Regions from separate parts of the Brevibacillus sp. HD3.3A genome, predicted to be linked through region 1. Evidence: riboswitches for the same ligand, from Rfam matches in the RefSeq annotation. Region 1 holds a riboswitch; the other holds the start of a gene.
The links. Region 1 has a riboswitch for glycine ahead of HP435_RS07490 (iron-sulfur cluster biosynthesis family protein). Riboswitches for the same ligand answer to the same signal wherever they lie in the genome.
Positions count from the first base shown of each region.

Region 2: linked by a shared signal. The riboswitch ahead of gcvT (glycine cleavage system aminomethyltransferase GcvT) and the one ahead of HP435_RS07490 (iron-sulfur cluster biosynthesis family protein) in region 1 are both predicted to bind glycine.

Region 1 is NZ_CP085874.1:1,516,465-1,521,390, forward strand. Features, by position in the region: gene HP435_RS07475 (YfcC family protein) at 1-1,377, shown strand, start outside; gene HP435_RS07480 (mandelate racemase/muconate lactonizing enzyme family protein) at 1,409-2,518, shown strand; gene HP435_RS07485 (VOC family protein) at 2,625-3,041, shown strand; glycine riboswitch at 3,231-3,335, shown strand; gene HP435_RS07490 (iron-sulfur cluster biosynthesis family protein) at 3,565-3,903, shown strand; gene lpdA (dihydrolipoyl dehydrogenase) at 4,027-4,926, shown strand, end outside.
Region 2 is NZ_CP085874.1:2,416,811-2,421,736, forward strand. Features, by position in the region: gene HP435_RS11880 (DEAD/DEAH box helicase) at 1-927, opposite strand, end outside; glycine riboswitch at 1,148-1,244, shown strand; gene gcvT (glycine cleavage system aminomethyltransferase GcvT) at 1,453-2,553, shown strand; gene gcvPA (aminomethyl-transferring glycine dehydrogenase subunit GcvPA) at 2,600-3,952, shown strand; gene gcvPB (aminomethyl-transferring glycine dehydrogenase subunit GcvPB) at 3,945-4,926, shown strand, end outside.

The DNA of each region.
Region 1 (4,926 bases):
AGACGCAAGAGAGGAATCAACGTTTTCGTGCTGTTGTTTGGCGTGCTGCTCATCGCGACGTTTCTCACCCACGTCGTTCCGGCGGGAGAATACGCCCGCGTGGAAGTGAACGGCAGAAACGTCGTCGATCCACAGTCGTACAAAGCGATTGAACAGACGCCCGTCTCCGTTTTTTCCCTGTTTAGCGCGATCCACACGGGGATGGTGGACGCAGGAGAAATTATTTTCTTTGTTTTGATCATCGGAGGAGCGTTTGGCGTGCTGACTGCGACAGGAGCTGTCGACGCTTTTATCCGCTCGCTGTCCAAAAAGCTCGGGAACAAGGAAAAGTGGCTGATCCCGATCATGATGCTGTTTTTCGCCTTTGCCGGGGCGTTTACCGGAATGGCGGAGGAGACGCTGGCTTACATCCCGATTTTGGTGCCGCTTGCTGTCTCGCTCGGCTTTGATGTCATCACGGGAACCGCGATTGTCCTGGTAGGAGCCTCGATCGGTTTTACGACGGCGATCATGAATCCGTTTACAGTGGGGATTGCCCAAGGAATCGCCCAGCTGCCGATTTTCTCGGGCATTGGCTACCGGATCATCTTGTTCGTGATCATGTATGCCGTATCGGTTGGCTTCATTTACCGCTACGCGATGAAGGTGAAAAAAGATCGCTCGCTCGGATTTTACGGCGAAGGGGTCGCAGCGTTTGAGCAGACTGCACCGACAACTGACCAACCTTTGTCCCAAACGCACAAATGGGTGCTGATCTGCTTCCTGCTTAACTTCGTCGCCTTGATTTACGGCGTCCTGCAATTCCAATGGTACATTACCGAAATTTCTGCCTTGTTCGTCATTTTGGCCATCGTAATTACGCTCATTTCCCGCATGTCTGCCGATCAGTTGATCGAGTCGTTCATGAAAGGGGCGGCGGGGATGCTCACGGGCGCTCTCATCATCGGGTTGTCGCGAGCGACACTGGTCGTGCTTGGCGACGGACACGTCATCGATACGCTGTTGTTCCATGCGTCAGGCATGCTGCACGAAATTCCGCCTGTGCTCAGCGCGGCTGGCATGTACATTTTGCAAGCGTTGATTCACTTCGTCGTACCTTCGGGCAGCGGACAAGCGGCGCTGACCATGCCGATCATGGCGCCATTGGCTGATCTGGTCGGAGTGACGCGGCAAACGGCGGTGCTGTCTTTCTCGCTGGCAGACGGAATCGGCAACATTATTTTCCCGACCTCGGGTTACTTCATGGCAGGGCTGGCGCTTGCGGGCATCCCGTGGATTCGTTGGGCGAAGTGGATTTTGCCATTGATTTTGATGCAGTTCGGGATTGGGCTGGTAGCGGTCATCATCGCCAATTGGATGCACTATGGACCGTTTTAAGAAAAATGTGTGAGCAATGGAGGGTTTCCTGTTGAAAATTGTTGCGATTGAAGTATTTGCGACCGAGCTGCCTTTGGTGCGGCCGTTTATCGTGGCCTACGATGCGTTTCACAAGCTTCCGAGCATCATTGTCAAAATGACGACGGACACGGGGCTTGTCGGTTACGGCGAAGGCATGCCCGACCCGCACGTGACGGGCGAGACATTTTCCAGCACGTACGAGATGCTGGTGAAAGACATTGCGCCGCTCGTCCTCGGGGCTAACCCGTTTGATATTGAAAAAGTTCACCGAATCATGGAGCAGGCTGTCTATTGCGCGCCATCTGCAAAAGCGGCCATCGATATCGCCTGCTACGATCTCATGGGCAAAGCCGCGGGACAGCCTGTCTACAATTTGCTTGGCGGAAAAGCGCACGACTTTTTGACGGTGCCTTATGTTGTGAGCATTTTGCCGCCGGAAGAAATGGCTCGCCAGGCGGCGCAAGCTTTGCAAGACGGATATTCGAGCATCAAGATCAAGGTCGGCGGCGATCCGGCTGTCGATGTCAAACGGATTCGCGCCGTCCGCGAGGCAATTGGCCCGGACGTCCAGCTGCGCGTGGACGCGAACCAGGGCTGGCGCAATGTGGCGACAACGATGCGCGTGTTGAAGCAAGTAGAGGACTGCCAGCTCGACTGGATTGAGCAGCCTGTTTTGGCGGACGATCTGATCGGTTTGGCAGAGGTTCGCCAAAAAACGTTCATTCCGGTCATGGTCGACGAAGGCTTGCACGGCGACAAAGAAATGCGGGAAGTCATCGTCCGCCAGGCAGCCGATTTGATCAACATCAAGCTGATGAAGTGCGGCGGCCTGTATCCGGCGCTCAAGCTGGTCGCGCAGGCAGAGATGGCGGGGATGGGATGTCAGGTTGGCTCGATGGTCGAATCAGCCGTGGCCACCGCCGCCGGGGCGCATCTGTCTTTGGCAAAAGGGATGATCTTTTCCAACGAAATGGTGGGGCCGCTCATGTTCTCCCGCGACTTCGGACAGCTTCGCTACGAGCAGGATCGCTTGCTGCTCGCAGATCGTCCGGGGCTTGGCGTGGAAGTCGATGAGGCTGTTGTGCGCGAGTTGAGTGTTTTTGCGGCGGAGGTTTCTTAGGAGGGGCGAATCAGTTGGCGTAATTAGCAATCCATAAGAAGCATCGTATCCCAAGAGATGGTACGATTTAATCAATCACAACACTTATCGAAAAGAGGGATACGCAATGGCACTGCAATCAAAACAAATTTTTGTCAATTTGCCCGTGAAAGATTTGAACAAGTCGATTGATTTTTTTACAGCGCTGGGCTATGAGTTCAACCCGCAATTTACGGATCAAAATGCCGCTTGCCTGGTGATTGGCGAAAATATTTACGCGATGCTCTTGGTGGAGGAGTTTTTCCAATCGTTCACGAACAAGCCCGTGACGGATACGGCCCAGAGCACCGAGGTCATCGTGGCGCTGTCAGCCGAGAGCCGGGAGCAAGTCGACGAGATCGTAAACAAAGCGCACGAAGCAGGGGCCAAGCCGGCTAAAGACCCGGTAGACCACGGCTTCATGTACAGCTGGAGCTTTATCGATCTGGACGGACATTTGTGGGAATACGTGTACATGGATGAGGCTGCGATTTCGCAACAGTAAAAAATAGGGTGGATCAACAGGCCAAAAGCAGGCGTTACCGCTTTTGGCCTGTTCGCGATGCCAGTCGTCATGGCGGCCCGCCGCAAATCGAATAAGGTTACCTGAATAATAATTTTTTTCAGAATTGACATCGGCAGAAGGAGTGTGATTTACTAATGTCAATGTTAGCCAACAAGTGAATAGCGGCGGATGATGATTGTAGGAGAGACTAAACGACGCGTTTAGCACCGAAGGAGCAAGTCCCATAAAACCCTTGGGATTAATCTCTCAGGTACCAGATACTACAATCGGACGCACCTCTGGAGAGCGCTGCACAAGCCACCCAAGGGGAATACTTCGGAACCGATTGATTGCCGAAGTTAAACTCTCAGGTAAAAAGGACAGAGGAAAGGTAGAGTATTCGTCACTCTATCTTTCCTCTGTCCTTTTTTGCTGAATGAAACGTCGCGTCGAGTTGCACAAAAGCGGGCGCAGACGCTTGCATTTCGGCCAAACGAAACGGATACGAGTGAAAGGTGGCGCGATGGGAAAGGAGGAGGCGATCACGAAAATGGAGCTTACGATCAAGGAAGCGGCTCAAGCAGAGCTGAAAAAACTGAATTTTCCGCAGGATACCGCGCTCAGGATTGACGTGGTGATCTCCGGCGACTGCGGTTGCGGATTTTTTGTCCAGCTCGGAGTAGATGAGCTGCGCAAAAACGACACGCTCGTGTACGAAAACGGGATTCCGGTCTGCATGGATCGGTTGACCAAACGGCATCTCGGGGATGTGCTTACCCTGGACTACGACCCTTCCCTGGGCTTCGCCTTGTCCAGCCCGGAAGAAGCTTTTGCGGATCGGCTCGCTGTTCGTCGCGGTTGACAACGGAAACAGGCAGAACAGCACGAGCAGCAGTTGGCCGACTGTAAGCAGGCGCATCTTCTTGCAGGGCAAAACTGCGGGAGACGCCTTACACAGAAAAAGAAAAACAGGTGGAGAGAACAAATGACAACGAACGGAACAGTAGAGCAGGTGGATGTCCTCGTGATCGGAGCGGGGCCGGGGGGCTACGTAGCCGCGATCCGGGCGGCTCAGCTCGGCAAGCAGGTCGCGATTGTGGAAAAAGACACGGTCGGCGGCGTATGTTTGAACCGCGGCTGCATTCCTTCCAAGGCGCTGATCTCGGCGGCGCATCAATACGAGGCGATGACGCAATCCGCGAGCATCGGCTTGCAGGCAGCAGAAGTGAGCGTCGATTTCGCCAAGGTTCAGGCATGGAAGCGCAGCGTGGTCGACAAATTGACCGGAGGCGTAAGCTCGCTGCTCAAAGGCAACAAGATCAAAAGAATCAGCGGGGAAGCGCGGCTTGTCGGCGAGCAGCTGGTTGAGGTGAAAAATGGCGACGACTGCACGCAGGTGCAATTCCAGCAAGCGATTCTCGCGACAGGCTCGCGTCCGATCGAATTGAAAGCCTTTCCATTCGCGGGCCGCATTCTTTCCTCGACAGAACTGCTGGCGCTTGAAGAATTGCCGAAAAGCTTGCTGGTCATTGGCGGCGGGTATATCGGGATCGAGCTGGGGCAGACATTTGCCAAGCTGGGCACGAAGGTGACGATTTTGGAAGGCTCGGACTCGATTTTGCCTGGCTTTGAAAAAGAACTGTCGCGTCTGGTGGCGAGGAAGCTGAAAAAGCTCGGCGTGGAAGTGCACACCGAAGCGCTGGCCAAAGGGGCGGAACAAACAGCCGAACAGGTCAGCGTCACCTATGCGGCAAAAGGCGAAGAGCGTCAGGCGACCGCTGACTATGTGCTCGTTACGGTTGGCAGACGGCCGAACATCGAGGGGCTGGGATTGGAAAAGCTCGCTGTCAAGCTGACAGAGCGCGGCTTCATCCAGATCGACCAA
Region 2 (4,926 bases), 900 kb from region 1:
ATTGAACAGCCCGGTTCCCGTCTTGTACTGATCGTGGACAAAGCGCGTGACGCCCTCGTACAGCTCCATCTCCTCCTGCGTCAGCTCGATGGGAATCGACTGCACGCGGCGGCTGGTGAACTGGATGCCGCCGTCGCTTCGCTTGTTGCGAATCATGACCTTTTCGATTTCTTCGCGCAATTTTTCGCTGTTTTTCGATTGGCGCTTTCCCTCGACGTAATTGGTGGAAAACGACGTCGAGTGGCCCAGATGCCCCGGTTTGAGCAAATTGATCAGGTTGTACAGCTCGTCCATCTCGTTCTGGATAGGGGTGGCGGTGAGCAGCAAACAGTATTTTTTGCGAATTTCCTTCACGAATTGATAGTTTCGGGTTCGCTTGTTTTTGAGCTTGTGCGCTTCGTCGATAATGAGCATGTCGTAGTCGATATCAAGCACATGGCGGCGATGCGGGTCGCGTTTGGCCGTGTCGATGGAGGCGACGACGACTTCGTGCTGACGCCACATGTACTCTTTTTTTTGCGCGACGGCAGGAATGCCGAATTTTTGTTGCAGTTCTTTTGTCCACTGAATGACGAGAGAGGCGGGAACGAGGACGAGAATTTTTTTCGCCAAGCCTCTGACCATGTATTCTTTCATGATCAACCCTGCCTCGATGGTCTTGCCCAATCCGACTTCATCCGCGAGAATCGCGCGGCCGCGCATGTCATTCAGCACGCGTTCCGCCGTCTGGAGCTGATGGGGAAAAGGCGAGAGCAGCGGCAAGTAGTTCAGGCATTGCAAAGAATCGAACTCGCGAACCGCCATCGCTTCTTCTGCTTCCAGCGCCAGCTTGAACAGCTCCCACTTGTCCCATGGACCATCTTCGTGCAGCCGCTCGGTCAGCGGCGATATCCAGCTCGTGTCAAATGAAACAGGAACATTCGGCATATACGTTACTCCTTTACACAGCTCTGCCATAACTTTCATGCGTTTTAACAAAAAACTTAACATTATGGGTAATGTTCATCACTTTGTTAAGTATTTCTTGATCTGACTGTTAATTTGCATATTTTCAACTGTCGACTCTCATGGTAGGATATAGAGGAAGTTCGTTCATTAGTATGGAAATCATAGCAAAAACTTATGTATGACCATCTAACCAACGCGAATGATAGTAGCAGGGAGAGACTGCGTGAACCACTGCAGCGCCGAAGGAGCAAGCCGGTAACGGTGAATCTCTCAGGCAAAAGAACCTCTACTGGACGCAACTCTGGAGAGAGCTCGCATGTCGAGCCACCAAAGGGGAAACTTGCAAGCCCGGTGATCCCCGCCGAGCTTGATTGGCAAGGTAACTCTCAGGTACCAAGGACAGAGGAGGAGAAATGGGCACCTTTCTTTTGGTGTACCCGTTTTTTCGCCTCTGTTTTTTCATGGGGAAAAATGCCGACTATCTGCCTTTAGGAGGTGCCACACATGTCCAATCTGAAAAGAACGCCACTGTTTGATTCCTATGCAAAATACGGCGCCAAAACAATCGACTTCGGCGGTTGGGAGCTGCCTGTACAGTTTTCCAGCATTGGTCAGGAGCATGAAGCTGTTCGCACGAAAGCAGGTTTGTTTGATGTATCCCACATGGGAGAGGTGGACGTAAAAGGCGAGAGCGCGCTCGAATACTTGCAGCGCGTGACAACCAACGACGTTTCCAAGCTGGCAGTGGGACAAGCTCAATACAGCGTGCTTTGCTACCCGGACGGCGGTACGGTCGACGATTTGCTCGTTTACAAATACGCAGACGACCATTACCTGCTTGTCATCAACGCTGGCAATATTGACAAAGACTATGCATGGCTGCAGGAGCACCTGATTCCGGGCGTCACGATCGAAAATATCTCGCCGCAAACGGCGCAGATTGCGATCCAGGGGCCTTTGGCTGAATCGATTTTGCAAAAGCTGACCCAAACGGATCTGTCCCAAATCGGCTTTTTCCGTTTTGAGCGCGATGTAGAGGTTAGCGGTATTCCGGCATTGGTATCCCGTACAGGCTACACGGGCGAAGATGGCTTCGAGATTTACCTGGCTGCGGATCGTGCGGCAGAGCTGTGGGACGCCCTGCTTGAAGCAGGCAAAGAAGACGGTCTGGTTGCTTGCGGACTGGGGGCGCGTGACACGCTGCGCTTTGAAGCCAAGCTGCCACTGTACGGTCAGGAACTGAGCAAGGACATTACACCGATCGAAGCGGGTATCGGCTTCGCGGTGAAGGTAGATAAAGCAGTGCCGTTCATCGGCCAAGAGGTGTTGAAAGCGCAAAAAGAAAACGGCGCGCCTCGCAAGCTGGTAGGGATCGAGATGATCGATCGCGGCATTCCGCGCACGCACTATCCGGTCTATGTCGGAGAAGAGCTGGTAGGAGAAGTGACCACAGGGACACAATCCCCGACCTTGAAGAAAAACGTTGGTCTGGCCCTGGTCAAAAGCGAGCACACGGCGATTGGCACAGAGGTTGAAGTGGAAATTCGCGGAAAACGACTGAAAGCTGTTGTTGTTGCCGCTCCTTTTTATAAACGTGCGAAATAACCAAGCATAAGCCCACAATACATCCTATTTGAGGAGGACAACGTTCGTGAAATACCGCTACCTGCCCCAAACTGATCAGGACAAGCGCGAAATGCTCGAAACTCTGGGCATTTCCAGTGTAGAAGAACTGTTTGCAGACATTCCGGAAGAGGTGCGTTTCAAAGGTGCGCTGAACATTCCAGAAGCTCTGTCCGAGCCTGATCTGGTCAAATACTTCACTCGCCTGGCTAACAAAAACGTCAACTTCAGCACACACGTCAACTTTTTGGGTGCTGGCGTTTATCAGCACTATGCGCCAAGCACAGTCAACCACATGCTGCTCCGCGGAGAATTTTTCACGGCTTATACGCCTTACCAGCCTGAAATCAGCCAAGGCGAGCTGCAAGCGATTTTTGAATTTCAGACAATGGTGTGTGAACTGACAGGAATGGAAGTAGCGAACTCCTCCATGTACGACGGAGCGACTTCCTTGGCCGAAGCGGCTATGATGGCGGCTGGTCACACTGGCAAAAAGCGCGTCATCGTTTCCCGCGCTGTGCATCCGGAAGCGCGCGGCGTTCTGAAAACATACGCGTACGGTCAAGGTGTAGAGCTGGTTGAAGTCGGCATCAACAGCGATGGCGTAACCGACACACAAGCTCTGGAAGCGCTGATTGACGAAAACACAGCGGCTGTGATCGTGCAATATCCTAACTTCTTCGGAAACGTGGAAGACTTGGCAGCAGTTGAGCCGATTGCTCATGGCAAAGGCGCCCTGTTCGTCGTTTCTTCCAACCCGCTTGCACTGGGCGTATTGGAAGCGCCAGGCAAACTGGGCGCTGACATCGTAGTAGGCGACATGCAACCGTTCGGTATCCCGGCATCGTTTGGCGGACCGCACTGCGGATATTTTGCGACGACGAGCAAGCTGATGCGCAAAATGCCAGGACGCATCGTCGGGCAAACGAAAGACGAGAACGGCAAGCGCGGTTTCGTACTAACGCTGCAAGCTCGTGAACAGCATATCCGTCGTGAAAAAGCGACTTCGAACATTTGCTCCAACCAGGCGCTGTTGGCACTGGCGGCTGCGATCACCCTGACTGGACTCGGAAAACAAGGCGTACAGGAAATGGCGATGATGAACCTGCAAAAGGCGCATTACGCGAAGCAAGCCCTGCAAGCCAAAGGGCTGGAAGTCGTCTTTACTTCCCCGTTCTTCAACGAGTTCGTGGTCAAGCTGTCCAAGCCAGTAGCAGAAGCCAACAAGCAACTGCTCCAGGCAGGAATCATCGGCGGCTACGATCTGGGGCTGGATTACCCAGAATTTGCAGGCCACACCTTGCTCGCAGTAACCGAGCTTCGGACCAAGGAAGAAATCGACACATTGGCGGCTGAATTGGAGGCGATCACACGTGCGTAACGACCAGGAGAAAGCACTGATTTTTGAAATGAGCAAACCGGGCCGTGTGGGCTACAATCTGCCGGCATTGGATGTACCGGAAGTAGAGGTCGCAAGCCTTTTGCCAAAGCACCTCATTCGTGAAACCCCTGCTGAATTGCCAGAGGTATCCGAGCTGCAACTCGTTCGCCACTACACCGAGTTGTCCCGTCGCAACCACGGGGTAGACAACGGCTTCTACCCGCTCGGTTCTTGCACGATGAAATACAATCCGAAAATCAACGAAGACGTGGCTCGCTATGCCGGCTTCGCGCAAACTCACCCGTACCAGCCGGAAGAAACCGTACAAGGCGCACTGGAGCTTTTGTACAACCTGCAAGAAGAACTGGCTGAAATCACCGGAATGGACGCCGTTACCCTGCAACCGGCTGCCGGAGCGGCAGGCGAGTGGACGGGTCTGATGATGATCCGCGCTTACCATGAAAGCCGTGGAGAAGCTCACCGTACAAAAGTAATCGTGCCGAACTCCGCGCACGGTACAAACCCGGCGTCTGCGGCTGTAGCAGGTCTGGATACCGTTACGATTGCTTCTGACGAGCGCGGTCTGGTAGACATTCAAGCTCTGCGCGATGCGGTTGGCTCTGACACGGCAGCGCTCATGCTGACCAACCCGAACACACTCGGTCTGTTCGAGGAAGACATTGTCGAGATGGCGAAAATCGTCCACGAAGCAGGCGGCTTGCTGTACTACGATGGAGCCAATGCGAATGCGATCCTCGGCATTGCCCGTCCAGGCGACATGGGCTTTGACGTCGTGCATCTCAACTTGCACAAAACATTTACCGGACCACACGGCGGCGGCGGCCCAGGTGCTGGACCAGTCGGCGTGAAAAAGGTTCTCGAACCATTTTTGCCAACGCCAATCGTGGCGAAAAAAGAAGACGGCAGCTTCTACTGGGACAGCAACCGTCCGGAATCGATCGGCCGCGTAAAAG